DNA from 3 places in the Geobacillus sp. LYN3 genome. Region 2 is predicted to be linked to each of the others. Evidence: predicted binding sites of a transcription regulator. Region 2 holds the regulator's gene; each other region holds the start of a gene.

Region 1 (4,444 bases), 790 kb from region 2:
GATCGTTTTTATCAGCTATTAGAAGAATTGGATATTCCACACGTACCGGGAATGATGGCAAATAACGAAGAAGAACTTATTTCGAACGCCAAAAAAATCGGTTATCCGATATTGCTTCGTCCTTCTTATGTCATTGGCGGCAGAGGAATGTTCATTGTGAAAAATGAACAACAATTATGCGCGCTGCTAGAGCAGCGAATAATTACGTACCCTGTGCTGATCGATGCATATTTAGACGGAAAAGAAGCAGAAGTCGATGTTGTTGCGGATGGAAACGATATTTTACTTCCGACGATTATCGAACATGTGGAAAAGGCTGGAGTACATTCAGGAGACAGCTATGCAATGCTGCCAGCGCAAACGATTACAGATGAAGAACAATCCAAAATCATTACGTACGCCGAAAAAATTGTAAAGAAATTACAATTTAAAGGCATTATGAATATTCAATATGTCATTGCCAACGATCAGGTATACGTATTGGAAGTGAACCCGCGCGCAAGCCGGACCGTTCCGATCGTCAGCAAGGCAACAGGCATACCGCTCGCGCAAATTGCGACAAAATTATTGCTTGGGAAATGTTTAAGCGATGTCGTTGACGAAAAACAGCGGCGTTTGGCGAGCTTGCCATATATTGTTTTAAAATATCCGGTATTTTCGACATATAAATTGCCGGGAGTCGATCCGCTTGTTGGACCAGAAATGAAGTCGACGGGAGAGGGAATCAGCATTGCAAAAACAATGGAAGAAGCGGCGGCAAAGGCGTTTTATTCGTATTTAGCAAAAAAACATAAAGCACGAGAAATTTATGTGAACGGTGAAATAAGCGATGAACTTCTTCAAATTATAAAGGAAAAACAATTAATCATTGTTTCCGACATACCGTTTTCCGAATGGATAAAACGAAAGGAAGCGTTAGCGTTTTTAGATTTGCAAAAAGACGGAAACAGCCAATATAGAATGCTTGCGTTGTCCCGGCAAATTATGACGTTTACAGAAATCGAAACGTTCTGTCTCTTTTTACAAGCAGTCGGTGTGAAAAAGTTTTCTGTTTCATCCATTCAAGAATGGCTTGAAAAGAAAAAACAAATCGAGAAAGCGGTGATTATATGAAAACAGTCGTTTCATTAAAAGGAAAAGATTTTTTAACATTAATGGACATTTCAACAGAAGATATTCATTATTTGTTGACACTTGCCAAGGAATTAAAGCAAAAACAGCTTGCCGGACAATTGTATACTCCGCTTGTTGGAAAAACGTTAGCGATGATTTTTGAAAAACCATCCACCCGCACGAGAGTATCATTTGAGGTGGGAATGACCCAGCTCGGTGGTAGTGCGCTTTATTTAAATAGCAATGATTTGCAGCTTGGACGAGGAGAAACGATCGCCGATACGGCGAGAGTATTATCGCAATATGTTGACGCGATTATGATTCGCACATTCGCTCATCAAAAATTGGAGGAGCTCGCTGAATATGCGACGATTCCGGTTATTAACGGACTGACCGATGATGATCACCCGTGTCAAGCGCTGGCTGACTTATTAACGATTTATGAAGTGAAGAACACGTTAAAAGGATTGAAACTTGCCTATGTCGGTGATGGCAACAACGTCGCACACGCGCTTATGATTGCGGCTGCAAAAGTTGGCATGGACTGTGTGATCGCTTGCCCGGCTGGTTATGAGCCAAAAGAGAAGTATGTAAATGCGGCAATGCAAATTGGAAAACAAACAGGAGCGAATGTTGCAGTCACGCATAATCCAGTCGAAGCGGTCACCAACGCGGACATCATTTATACAGACGTATGGACGAGCATGGGGCAAGAACAAGAAAGCGAGCAGCGTCTTGCGGTGTTTCAACCGTTTCAAGTCAATTGCGAATTAGCAAAACATGCAAAACCTGATTATATGTTTCTTCATTGCTTGCCAGCCCACCGCGATGAAGAAGTAACAGCCGATGTGATTGATGGACCAAATTCGTTTGTCTTCCAACAGGCCGGAAATCGGCTTCACGTACAGAAGGCGATTTTACTATCGTTATTATGACGAAATCGCACCGGAGATATGCCGGTGCTTTTTTCATGCAGCCATTATTTGTATGGTTATGAACAAAGGAACAGACGGGAATGATAAAAATATACTTCGGATAAGGGGGGATGCTGCAATGGGCCAACAACGCCATTTCCAACCAGGCGACAAAGCGCCGAACAACGGTATATATATTGAAATTGGCGAAACAGGCGATAACGTCAAAAATCCAAAAAAAATAAAACTAAAAGCAGGAGATACGTTCCCGGAAACATCAAATCACAATCGCCACTGGACATATAAGAGAAAACCATAATAAAGAAAAGCGGAGGCGGCGCGAACAGCTCTCGAAGCGAAATGTTCTTCGACCGCTGAAGTGCTTGCACTTCAAGGGAGAAGGTTATTTCGCACAAGAGAGCTAGCCGCCGAGCTGGACAAGAAGAAAAGCGGAGGCGGCCCAATTTCGCCTAAAGGCTGCCCACGTCCTGTGGGCAACGGCGAAATGCCGTCATCCCGGTTCCGTATATTCCCCACTACAAAGCCATTCCTATATTGGAGTGGCTTTCTATTTGAAAAGAAAAGTCGGCATCCGCTATAATATACTTAAAGGTCAAAAAAGGTCAAAAGAGAGGGAAAGTCGATGAACGCAAATAAGTTTACGGAGAAAGTGCAGGAGGCTTTTCTTGAGGCTCAATCGATTGCCATTCGGCGCCATCATCAGCAACTCGATGTCGAACACTTGCTGCTCGCATTATTGCAGCAAGAAGAAGGGCTTGCGAGAAGAATCTTCACACTGCTTCGAGTTAATATAGACGCATTCACTCATGAACTGCAAATGTTGTTAAAGAAAAAGCCAGAAGTGCTTGGGGCTGGTGCGGAAAACCTTTATATGTCCCAACGGCTGCAGCGATTGTTGACAAAAGCGGAAGAAGAAGCAAAAAATATGCAAGACGAATATATTTCTGTTGAGCATTTACTGCTTGCCTTTACATCGGAGGACGATGATATCGGACGGCTTTTTCATCGGTACAACATTAACCGTTCTTCATTGTTGCACGTATTAACGGAAATAAGGGGGAATCAGCGCGTGACAAGTCCAAATCCAGAAGCTACATATGAAGCATTAAAAAAATACGGCCGCGATTTAGTCGCTGAAGTGAAAGCAGGAAAAATCGATCCGGTGATCGGCCGCGATAGCGAAATTCGCCGCGTTATTCGCATTTTATCGCGGAAAACGAAAAATAATCCGGTGTTAATCGGCGAGCCGGGGGTCGGAAAAACAGCAATCGTCGAAGGACTGGCCCAGCGCATTGTCCGCAAAGACGTTCCCGAAGGATTAAAAGACAAAACGATTTTTGCGTTAGATATGAGTTCACTCGTCGCCGGGGCGAAGTTTCGCGGCGAATTTGAAGAACGTCTAAAAGCGGTATTGAATGAAATAAAGAAAAGCGAAGGGAGAATTATTTTATTTATCGATGAATTGCATACGATTGTCGGTGCCGGAAGGGCAGAAGGAGCGATAGATGCGGGCAACATGTTAAAGCCGATGTTGGCGCGCGGCGAGCTGCATTGCATCGGTGCAACCACACTTGACGAATACCGGCAATACATTGAGAAAGATCCGGCACTCGAACGGCGCTTCCAGCAAGTTCTTGTCGAAGAACCGAGCGTGGAAGATACGATTTCGATTTTGCGCGGCTTAAAAGAGCGGTTTGAGGTTCATCACGGTGTAAAAATTCATGACCGTGCCCTTGTTGCGGCGGCGACATTGGCCGATCGCTACATTTCGGATCGATTTTTGCCTGACAAAGCGATTGACTTAGTCGATGAAGCATGTGCGACCATCCGTACCGAAATGGATTCCATGCCATCGGAGCTGGATGAAGTGATGCGCCGCGTCATGCAATTGGAAATCGAAGAAGCAGCATTGCGAAAAGAAACAGACGAAGCGAGTAAAGAACGTCTTGAAGCGCTCACCAAAGAGCTGGCTGACTTACGGGAAAAAGCGAACAGTATGAAAGCGCAATGGCAGCAGGAAAAAGAAGCTATCCAGCGCGTGCGTGACGTTCGCGAAGCGCTGGAAAAAGCAAAGCGGGAATTAGAAGAAGCGGAAAATGAATACGATTTAAATAAAGCAGCAGAACTTCGTCACGGCCGCATTCCGCAGTTAGAAAAACAATTAAAGCAGCTTGAACAACAAATGAATGAAAATAGTCAAGAAGGTCGTCTTCTCCGCGAAGAAGTAACAGAGGAAGAAATTGCGGAAATCGTTTCGCGATGGACGGGAATTCCGTTAACGAAATTAGTCGAAGGAGAGCGGGAAAAGTTATTGCGTCTGCACGAATTGCTGCATGAACGAGTCATCGGTCAAGATGAAGCGGTTGAACTTGTTGCTGATGCGGTGTTGCGGGCGC
Region 2 (4,444 bases):
CCTATCGGCGACACGCGCTGGAGGGCCCGTGAGGTGGCTGTTGCCGCCGCAACGGGACCGAAGCGTCGCGAGCCGATGGCGTCCGGAGCTAGACAAAGTGAAAAGCGGAGGACGCTAGGAGCTAGACAACGGAAAAGCGGAAGCCGCCTATGCAAAACGGCTTCTTCCAAACGGACGGTTATCTAGTTTTGAGGGAACGAAATCCCTCTTGACAAACGTGATGATTGGAATATAATAATAAATGTCCAATTGAGATAATTGCCTAGTGACAATAGCGGAGAGGAAACACCCGTTCCCATCCCGAACACGGAAGTTAAGCTCTCCAGCGCCGATGGTAGTTGGGGCCAGCGCCCCTGCAAGAGTAGGTCGTTGCTAGGCAATGTAAAAAGAAGCATGCCTTAATGAAAGGCATGCTTCTTTTTTTCTATATTTGCTTACCCTTTCCTTTTATTACCTAAAATCATGTTTCATTTTCGAAAAAAAAGGAAATCATATGACTAGCCATTTTTGTGAGTGGCTCTTGCATTTTTTTATAATAAACTATATAGTATAAGTAAGGTCAAATATAGTCAAAGTCAACTTGGTTTGTAAGGAGGAGGTAGAGTGCCAAACATTTCTGATATTATTGAGCAATATTTAAAACAGGTATTAAATATGAGCGACAAAGAAATTGTGGAGATCAAAAGAAGTGAAATTGCGGATAAATTTCAATGTGTTCCCTCACAAATTAATTATGTTATTAATACAAGATTTACGCTAGAGCGAGGATATATTGTTGAGAGTAAGCGCGGTGGCGGTGGTTACATCCGCATTATGAAAGTGAAGACAAAAAGTGAAGCACAGTTAATTGATCAACTGTTAGAATTAATCCAGCATCGGATTAGTCAATCAAATGCGGAAGATATTATTGATCGTCTTGTCGAGGAAAAAGTAATTACCGAACGAGAAGCAAAGATTATGCTAAGCGTAATGGACCGTTCTGTATTATACATCGATTTGCCCCAACGTGATGAATTGAGAGCACGCATGCTAAGAGCGATGTTGATATCGCTAAAATATAAGTAGGGAGGGGATAAAGTTGATATGTCAGGAATGCAATCAAAGACCGGCAACAGTGCATTTTACGAAAATTATAAACGGCGAAAAAACCGAATTTCATCTTTGCGAACAATGCGCTCAAGAGAATAGTGATATGTTTATGTTTTACGGAAATGATGACTTTTCCTTTAATAATTTATTAGCTGGCCTGCTTAATTTTTCATCTCCAATGAAAGAAATGACGTCAAGCCCGTTCCAAAGCACCGATATTTTACAATGCGAGAAGTGTGCAATGACTTATCATCAGTTTACAAAAACAGGTCGTTTCGGCTGTTCAAACTGTTACCGCACATTTGCTAGATATTTACCACCAATATTAAAAAGACTCCATAGCGGAAATACAACCCATGCTGGAAAAATACCGAAACGAAAAGGTGGAACACTCCATCTGCGCAAGCAAATTGCTATGTTAAAACAAAAACTGCAAGAACTTGTGGCGAGAGAAGAATTTGAAAAGGCGGCAGAGGTTCGTGATCAAATTCGCTCTCTTGAATATCAGTTGCATCAACGTCGAGGGGGGGAGATGTAGTTATATGTCGTTTGAGAAGTTTTTTAATACGGCGGTCAGTTCTTGGATGAGTCAAGAGGGGCCTGATTCTGATATCGTGTTAAGCAGCCGTATCCGTTTAGCAAGAAACATTGTTGATTTTCAGTTTCCAACAGTATTTAACAATGAGGAAGCACAGCAAATTGTTTCATTGTTTGAGCAAACATTTGCTCATCGTTTTTACCCGTCTGTCGGTCGTTTTGAATTGTTAAAAATGTCAGAGCTTCAACCGATTGAAAAAAGGGTATTGGTAGAAAAGCATTTAATTAGCCCGCATTTGGCAGAAGATTCTCCTTTTGGGGCGTGCTTGCTTTCAGAAAATGAAGAAATAAGCATTATGATTAATGAAGAGGATCACATTCGTATTCAATGTTTATTTCCTGGTCTTCAATTAACAGAAGCGTTAAAAGTGGCTAATGAGCTTGATGATTGGATTGAGGAACATGTCAATTATGCGTTTGATGAAAAACTCGGATATTTAACAAGCTGTCCGACAAACGTTGGAACAGGGATGCGCGCTTCTGTTATGATGCATCTCCCGGCTCTCGTTTTAACACAGCAAATAAACCGCATTATTCCAGCAATCAACCAACTAGGATTAGTAGTACGCGGAACATATGGAGAAGGCAGTGAGGCGTTAGGTAACATTTTCCAAATTTCAAATCAAATTACATTAGGAAAGTCGGAAGAGGATATTGTGGAAGATTTGAAAAGCGTTGTTCAACAATTAATTGCCCAGGAAAGAATGGCGAGGGAGACATTAGTCAAAACTTTAAACATACAATTAGAAGACAGAGTATTCCGTTCTTATGGGATATTAGCAAATAGCCGTGTTATTGAATCTAAAGAAGCAGCGCAATGTTTGTCTGATGTACGTTTAGGAATTGACTTAGGATATATTAAAAATATTTCGCGCAATATTTTAAATGAGCTGATGATTTTAACTCAACCTGGATTTTTACAACAGTATGCAGGCGGCGTGCTAAGACCGGAAGAACGGGATGTTCGACGGGCGGCACTAATCCGCGAACGTCTAAAAATGGAAGAAAGAAAAGCGATGGAGGGTGATGAATAATGATGTTTGGAAGATTTACGGAGCGGGCGCAAAAAGTATTGGCGCTAGCTCAAGAGGAAGCAATACGCCTTGGCCATAATAACATTGGAACGGAACATATTTTATTAGGTTTAATTCGCGAGGGGGAAGGAATTGCAGCAAAAGCATTAATGGCTTTAGGGCTTGGGCCAGAAAAAATTCAAAAAGAGGTAGAATCGTTAATCGGTCGCGGCCATGAAGTTTCCCATACGATCCATTATACGCCGCGTGCGAAAAAAGTAATTGAACTATCGATGGATGAAGCGAGAAAGCTTGGCCATTCCTATGTAGGAACAGAACATATTTTACTAGGTCTTATTCGTGAAGGTGAAGGAGTTGCGGCCCGCGTACTTAACAATTTGGGAGTAAGTCTTAATAAAGCGCGCCAACAAGTGTTGCAACTGCTTGGAAGCAATGAGTCTGTTTCTGGTCATTCAGGAGGCGGTGCTTCACACGTAAGTACACCAACATTAGACAGCTTAGCTCGCGATTTAACGGCGATTGCTCGTGAAGGAAGATTAGACCCTGTTATTGGCAGAAGCAAGGAAATTCAGCGCGTTATTGAAGTGTTAAGCCGTCGTACAAAAAATAACCCGGTGTTAATCGGAGAACCTGGGGTTGGGAAAACAGCCATTGCTGAAGGTCTTGCGCAACAAATCGTAAATAATGAGGTTCCAGAAACACTCCGCGATAAGCGAGTAATGACGTTAGATATGGGAACGGTAGTAGCTGGTACAAAATACCGCGGTGAATTTGAAGATCGTCTGAAAAAAGTGATGGATGAGATTCGTCAAGCAGGAAATATCATTCTCTTCATTGATGAGCTCCATACGCTTATTGGCGCAGGTGGTGCAGAAGGTGCGATTGACGCATCGAACATCTTGAAGCCAGCGCTTGCCCGTGGGGAGTTGCAATGCATTGGTGCGACTACATTGGATGAGTATCGGAAATATATTGAAAAAGACGCGGCATTAGAACGTCGTTTCCAACCAATTTACGTCGATGAACCGACGGTAGAAGAATCGATTCAAATTTTAAAAGGATTGCGCGATCGCTATGAAGCGCATCACCGTGTATCTATTTCGGATGAAGCAATCATTCAGGCAGTAAAATTATCTGACCGCTATATTACTGACCGTTTCCTTCCAGATAAAGCAATCGATTTAATCGATGAGGCTTGTTCGAAAGTTCGCCTTCGTTCGTTTACTGCTCCTCCACAATTAAAGGAGCTTGAGCAAAAACTTGAGGAAGTACGCAAAGAAAAAGATGCTGCTGTACAAAGCCAAGAATTTGAAAAAGCTGCTTCCTTGCGTGATATGGAACAACGTTTACGTGAAGAATTAGAAGAAACGAAACGCGCGTGGAAAGAAAAACAGGGGCAGGAAAACTCTGAAGTAACAGTGGAAGACATTGCGATGGTTGTATCAAGCTGGACAGGAATTCCGGTGTCAAAACTTGCACAAACAGAAACAGAACGATTATTGAAACTAGAAGAAATTTTACATTCCCGCGTCGTTGGTCAAGATGAAGCAGTAAAAGCAGTTGCCAAAGCAGTTCGGCGTGCGCGCGCTGGATTAAAAGATCCGAAACGCCCGATTGGCTCGTTCATTTTCCTCGGTCCAACTGGTGTTGGAAAAACAGAATTAGCAAGAGCGCTTGCAGAAGCGATGTTCGGTGATGAAGACGCACTTATTCGCATCGATATG
Region 3 (4,444 bases), 300 kb from region 2:
AATGAGGCGCTCGTTTCATATACGCCTGAATGGCTTTTGCTTTCGAAGACCCTCCAGCCACCGCAATGACATGTTCGACACGCGGAAGGTCTTCCAACTGAATGCCAACCGTTTTCACTTTATGCACAACTTCTCCTGCTTCATTAAAGTAATAGCCAAACGCTTCGGCAACCGCATGTCGTGCTTTAATTTTCTCCATATCCTCTTTTGAGGTTTTCCGGCGTTCTGCCATTGTGACAGCATCACCGATTCCATGCACGACCATGCGACATGATTTAATGAGTTCCAGCACTTCTTTCACCGTCGGCTCTTCAATTAAAGACTCATACGCCTCGCGGCTTAGATGGTCAGGAACATGAAGAAGCCGATAATTTCCTAACGCTTTTTCCGCCATCCTTGCACAAATTGTATTTGCTTGGTTTTTCACATCCTCACCTAAGCCGCCCCTTGCAGGAACAAATAAAATATTGTTTAGCTTCGTATCGGGAGTCATCATCTCGGCAACAGCGGCAAGGGTTGTTCCTCCAGTCACTGCCACAATATCGCCATTTGTCAATCTTTCTTTCATGCAGGTCACACAAGCTCTTCCCATTTCTTTTTTTACCCAAGGAGAAAGGTCACTATCTCCAGCAACAACGATAACCCCTTCAATATGAAGTTTCTCCATTAATTTTGTTTCTAAATCTTTTAGACCTAATACTTCTCTCATGACATCCTCGAGCGCATGCAACAATTCCTTGCCTTCTTGGGTCAAACTCATGCCAGCGGAACTGATGGTTAGCAAATTTTGCTCTTTCAAAAACTGCACTTCCGAACGAAGCACACGCTCAGTTATTCCTAAACTGCCCGACAGTACTCTCCTCCCGATTGGCTGCATCAGCGAAATGTAGTGCAAAATACGATATCTTTTTTGCATAACTTCAAGAAGGTCGGGCAATAATTTTTTTTGCGCTTCAATTAATGATTGCATTGGTCCCCTTCTCCTTGCAAAATATATGGACATTAATTGTCCCGCTATGACTTATTGTGTCCCACTTGTGTGAAAAAAATTCCCCCTGCACAATTTCATTGTAACAGGAGGAATCATAATGTTCAACCACTTTGCGCCTCGAGTAAACGTTTTCTTATGACATCTTTTTGAACTATGCCAAAAGCTACTTCTTCCCCATCGATTTCGACAACCGGAATCATCAATTGATATTTTTCCAGCAATGCATCATCTTGATAAATATCAATTTCATTGATGTGAAAGGAGAATTCCCGTTGCAGTTCTTGCAACACTTGTTTTGCTTTATCACATAACGGACAGTTTGTTTTCGAGTATAAGTTGATCACCACTTGCTGTCACTTCCCTACATACTGTTTTCGTTTTGCAGAAGATGGAATATGCAGTTGTTCGCGATATTTTGCGACCGTTCTACGCGAGATCACCACACCGTATTGCTCATGTAATAAATCGGCGAGCTTTTGGTCAGAAAGCGGCTGCTGCTTATTTTCCTGTTCAATTAACTGCTTGATAAACATTTTTACTTTTACAGAAGAGGCAGCATCTTCATCCATGTAAACAGAAGAAACAGCGCTTGAAAAAAAGCGGCGAAGTTCCACTGTGCCAAACGGCGCTTGAACATATTTGTTTTTTACCGCGCGGCTGACAGTAGATTCGTGAATGCCAAGCTCTTCCGCAACTTCGCGCATTGTAAGGGGCTTTAAGGCTGCAAAACCAGTTTCAAAACATTGTTTTTGTTTATCGACAATGACATGCATAATGTTCAGCAATGTTTGTTTGCGCTGTTCCAGACTTTTTGCTAACCATAAAAACTGGCGATATTTATCTTTTACAAACGCGTGAACCTGCCCGTCTTGACAGCTGGAAATCTTTTGCTCGTATCCCCGATTCCAGATGAGTTCCGGATGCACATCTTCATTGTAAAAAATGCGCCAATCACCTTCTTCGCTGCGTTGGACAATTATATCGGGAACAATAAAATGCGGTCTCTCTTTTGTATAATGGATGCCAGGACGCGGTTCAAGCGTGCGAATTAAATCCCATACACGCTGCAATGAAGCGATATCCACGCCAAGTTGTTTCGCCAACGTTTTCCAAGCTTTTTCGACAAATAACGAAAAATGGTGCTGTATAATCTGTTCCGCGAATTCATCGCGATATGGTAAGCGCTTTAACTGTAAATATAAACATTCTTGCAAGTTGCGGGCGCCAACGCCAGCCGGCTCTAATGACTGAATGATCTGAAGCGCTTTTTCTGCTTCCTGTTTGGAAATAGCAAATCGTTCTGCAATTTCTTCGATATTTACCCGCAAATACCCATCTTCATCAAGGCAAGCAATCATATAATGCACGATGCGTTCTTCGTGTTCCGAAAGCGAAAGAGCTGGAAGCTGTGCAGTTAAATATGATGAAAGCGTTTCCGAATAAGTGCTCATATTTTCAATCCACTGCTGTTTTTCCTTATCCGATAAGTTGCGGAAGTTTCGCTTTAACCGGTAGTCGCGAATTTCGAGAAAAGGATTTTCCAACGACTGCTCATACAAAAAGGACTGTAATTCCACAGCAGAATATTGCAATAGTTCAATCGCTTGAGTCAATTCCTTTGTAAGCGATAGCTTCAGTCGCTGCTCCTGCAATAATTCGGCCCTCATTGTCAAGCCCCCTTTTTTTTATTGTACAATACTGTCGCCCCGGCGGTATATAAAAAAATAATTGTTAAACCTATTGTTTATAAAACCATTGGCGGTGACTGAACTTTATCCGTCATTCAAAAAGGCAGATTGGTACGCCAACAGTCGATCATCGAGCCAGACTGTTGATTATATTATATTCAAGGCACAAAAAAACCTGCTGCGTTTCGCAGCAGGTTTTCACTTGATACGCCCTCGGCAGGATTCGAACCCACGCTAAGAGAACCGGAATCTCTCGTGCTATCCACTACACTACGAGGGCATTATATTTAGTTGCTATTATCAGTTGCATATTCAATTATATTGAAAACACCTTTATATTGCAAGAGGGAAAATGTGTTTAAAAAATGAAAAAGAGGTTATGATGAAAGAAGGGATGTCCTACGTTTATAGCGAATAATAATAAAGTAAGGCCAATATTTTTTGTTTGACCTTCATTGACCATTTAGGTATGATAGAGGTACATACGATTAAGCGATTGGTAAAGGAGGAAGCTTCATGAATTTAATTCCTACAGTTATTGAGCAAACAAGCCGCGGAGAACGTGCTTATGACATTTATTCTCGTTTATTAAAAGACCGCATTATTATTCTTGGCAGCCCAATTGATGACCAAGTGGCAAACTCGATCGTTTCCCAATTATTATTTTTAGCGGCCGAGGATCCTGAAAAAGATATTTCGCTTTACATCAATAGCCCAGGTGGTTCGATTACTGCTGGCTTGGCAATTTATGATACAATGCAATTTATTAAGCCAGACGTTTCTACAATTTGTATCGGTATGGCTGCTTCGATGGGTGCGTTCTTGCTTGCCGCAGGAGCAAAAGGAAAACGGTTTGCCTTGCCAAACAGCGAAATTATGATTCACCAACCGCTTGGCGGCGCGCAAGGTCAAGCGACAGAAATTGAAATCGCCGCAAAACGGATTCTCTTCTTGCGCGATAAGTTAAATCGCATTCTTGCTGAAAATACTGGCCAACCAGTCGAAGTGATTGAACGCGATACAGACCGCGATAACTTCATGACGGCGCAAAAAGCACAAGAATACGGCATTATCGACCGTGTATTAACACGCATCGATGAAAAATAAAACATGAAAAAACAGGCTGCTTCGCTTGACATAGAAGCAGCCCATTCTTTATTTTTCTTTTTGTACATAGTTTGCCAATTTTTCAATTGCTTCGTTTTCATCCGGACCATCCGCAATCAACTTAATGACAGAACCGGTGCTGATCGCAAGGCTCATTAGCCCCATAATGCTTTTTGCGTTCACTTTCTTTCCGTCTTTTTCTAGATAAATATCGGAAGAAAAGCGATTCGCTTCCTGAACAAACAACGCTGCCGGGCGTGCTTGTAATCCCGTTTTTAATCGCACTTCTACTTGTTTCTCTACCATTCTCCATCTCCCCTTTTTTATAATGACTTATGAAAATCAACAGGCTTACCTGCCCGCAATCGTTCCGCAATCTCATCAATTTTTCGCAGACGGTGATTAATTCCTGATTTACTAATCTTTCCACCGGATACTAACTCGCCTAATTCTTTTAACGTTACGTCTTGATACATCATCCGCAATTCCGCAATTTCCCGCAATTTATCAGGAAGGGCGCTTAATCCGATGGTTTCATCAATATAACGAATGTTTTCTACTTGGCGAAGCGCTGCGCCAATCGTTTTATTTAAGTTTGCTGTTTCGCAATTGACAAGACGGTTTACCGAATTTCTCATATCACGTACAATGCGAATAT

Evidence for each region. The regulator CtsR, encoded in region 2, represses protease genes until heat stress. The targets are predictions, from matches to a motif close to ATGGTCAATAAAGGTCAAACA.
Region 1: a site for CtsR is predicted at 2,637-2,657, ahead of clpB (ATP-dependent chaperone ClpB). Genes of this name have one in related genera too.
Region 3: a site for CtsR is predicted at 3,122-3,142, ahead of clpP (ATP-dependent Clp endopeptidase proteolytic subunit ClpP). Genes of this name have one in related genera too.

What each region holds. Positions count from the first base shown of each region.
Region 1 is NZ_QCWL01000001.1:1,173,308-1,177,751, forward strand. It holds gene DCC82_RS06125 (carbamoyl-phosphate synthase (glutamine-hydrolyzing) large subunit) at 1-1,113, shown strand, start outside; gene argF (ornithine carbamoyltransferase) at 1,110-2,048, shown strand; gene DCC82_RS06135 (YjzC family protein) at 2,167-2,346, shown strand; gene clpB (ATP-dependent chaperone ClpB) at 2,671-4,444, shown strand, end outside.
Region 2 is NZ_QCWL01000001.1:382,255-386,698, reverse strand. It holds gene DCC82_RS17410 (hypothetical protein) at 34-186, shown strand; rRNA gene rrf (5S ribosomal RNA) at 262-378, shown strand; gene DCC82_RS02025 (CtsR family transcriptional regulator) at 604-1,065, shown strand; gene mcsA (protein-arginine kinase activator protein McsA) at 1,079-1,627, shown strand; gene mcsB (protein-arginine kinase McsB) at 1,632-2,720, shown strand; gene clpC (ATP-dependent protease ATP-binding subunit ClpC) at 2,720-4,444, shown strand, end outside.
Region 3 is NZ_QCWL01000001.1:82,421-86,864, forward strand. It holds gene DCC82_RS00460 (sugar-binding transcriptional regulator) at 1-970, opposite strand, end outside; gene DCC82_RS00465 (glutaredoxin family protein) at 1,093-1,338, opposite strand; gene rpoN (RNA polymerase factor sigma-54) at 1,345-2,658, opposite strand; tRNA gene DCC82_RS00475 (tRNA-Arg) at 2,888-2,959, opposite strand; gene clpP (ATP-dependent Clp endopeptidase proteolytic subunit ClpP) at 3,196-3,786, shown strand; gene DCC82_RS00485 (HPr family phosphocarrier protein) at 3,835-4,092, opposite strand; gene whiA (DNA-binding protein WhiA) at 4,110-4,444, opposite strand, start outside.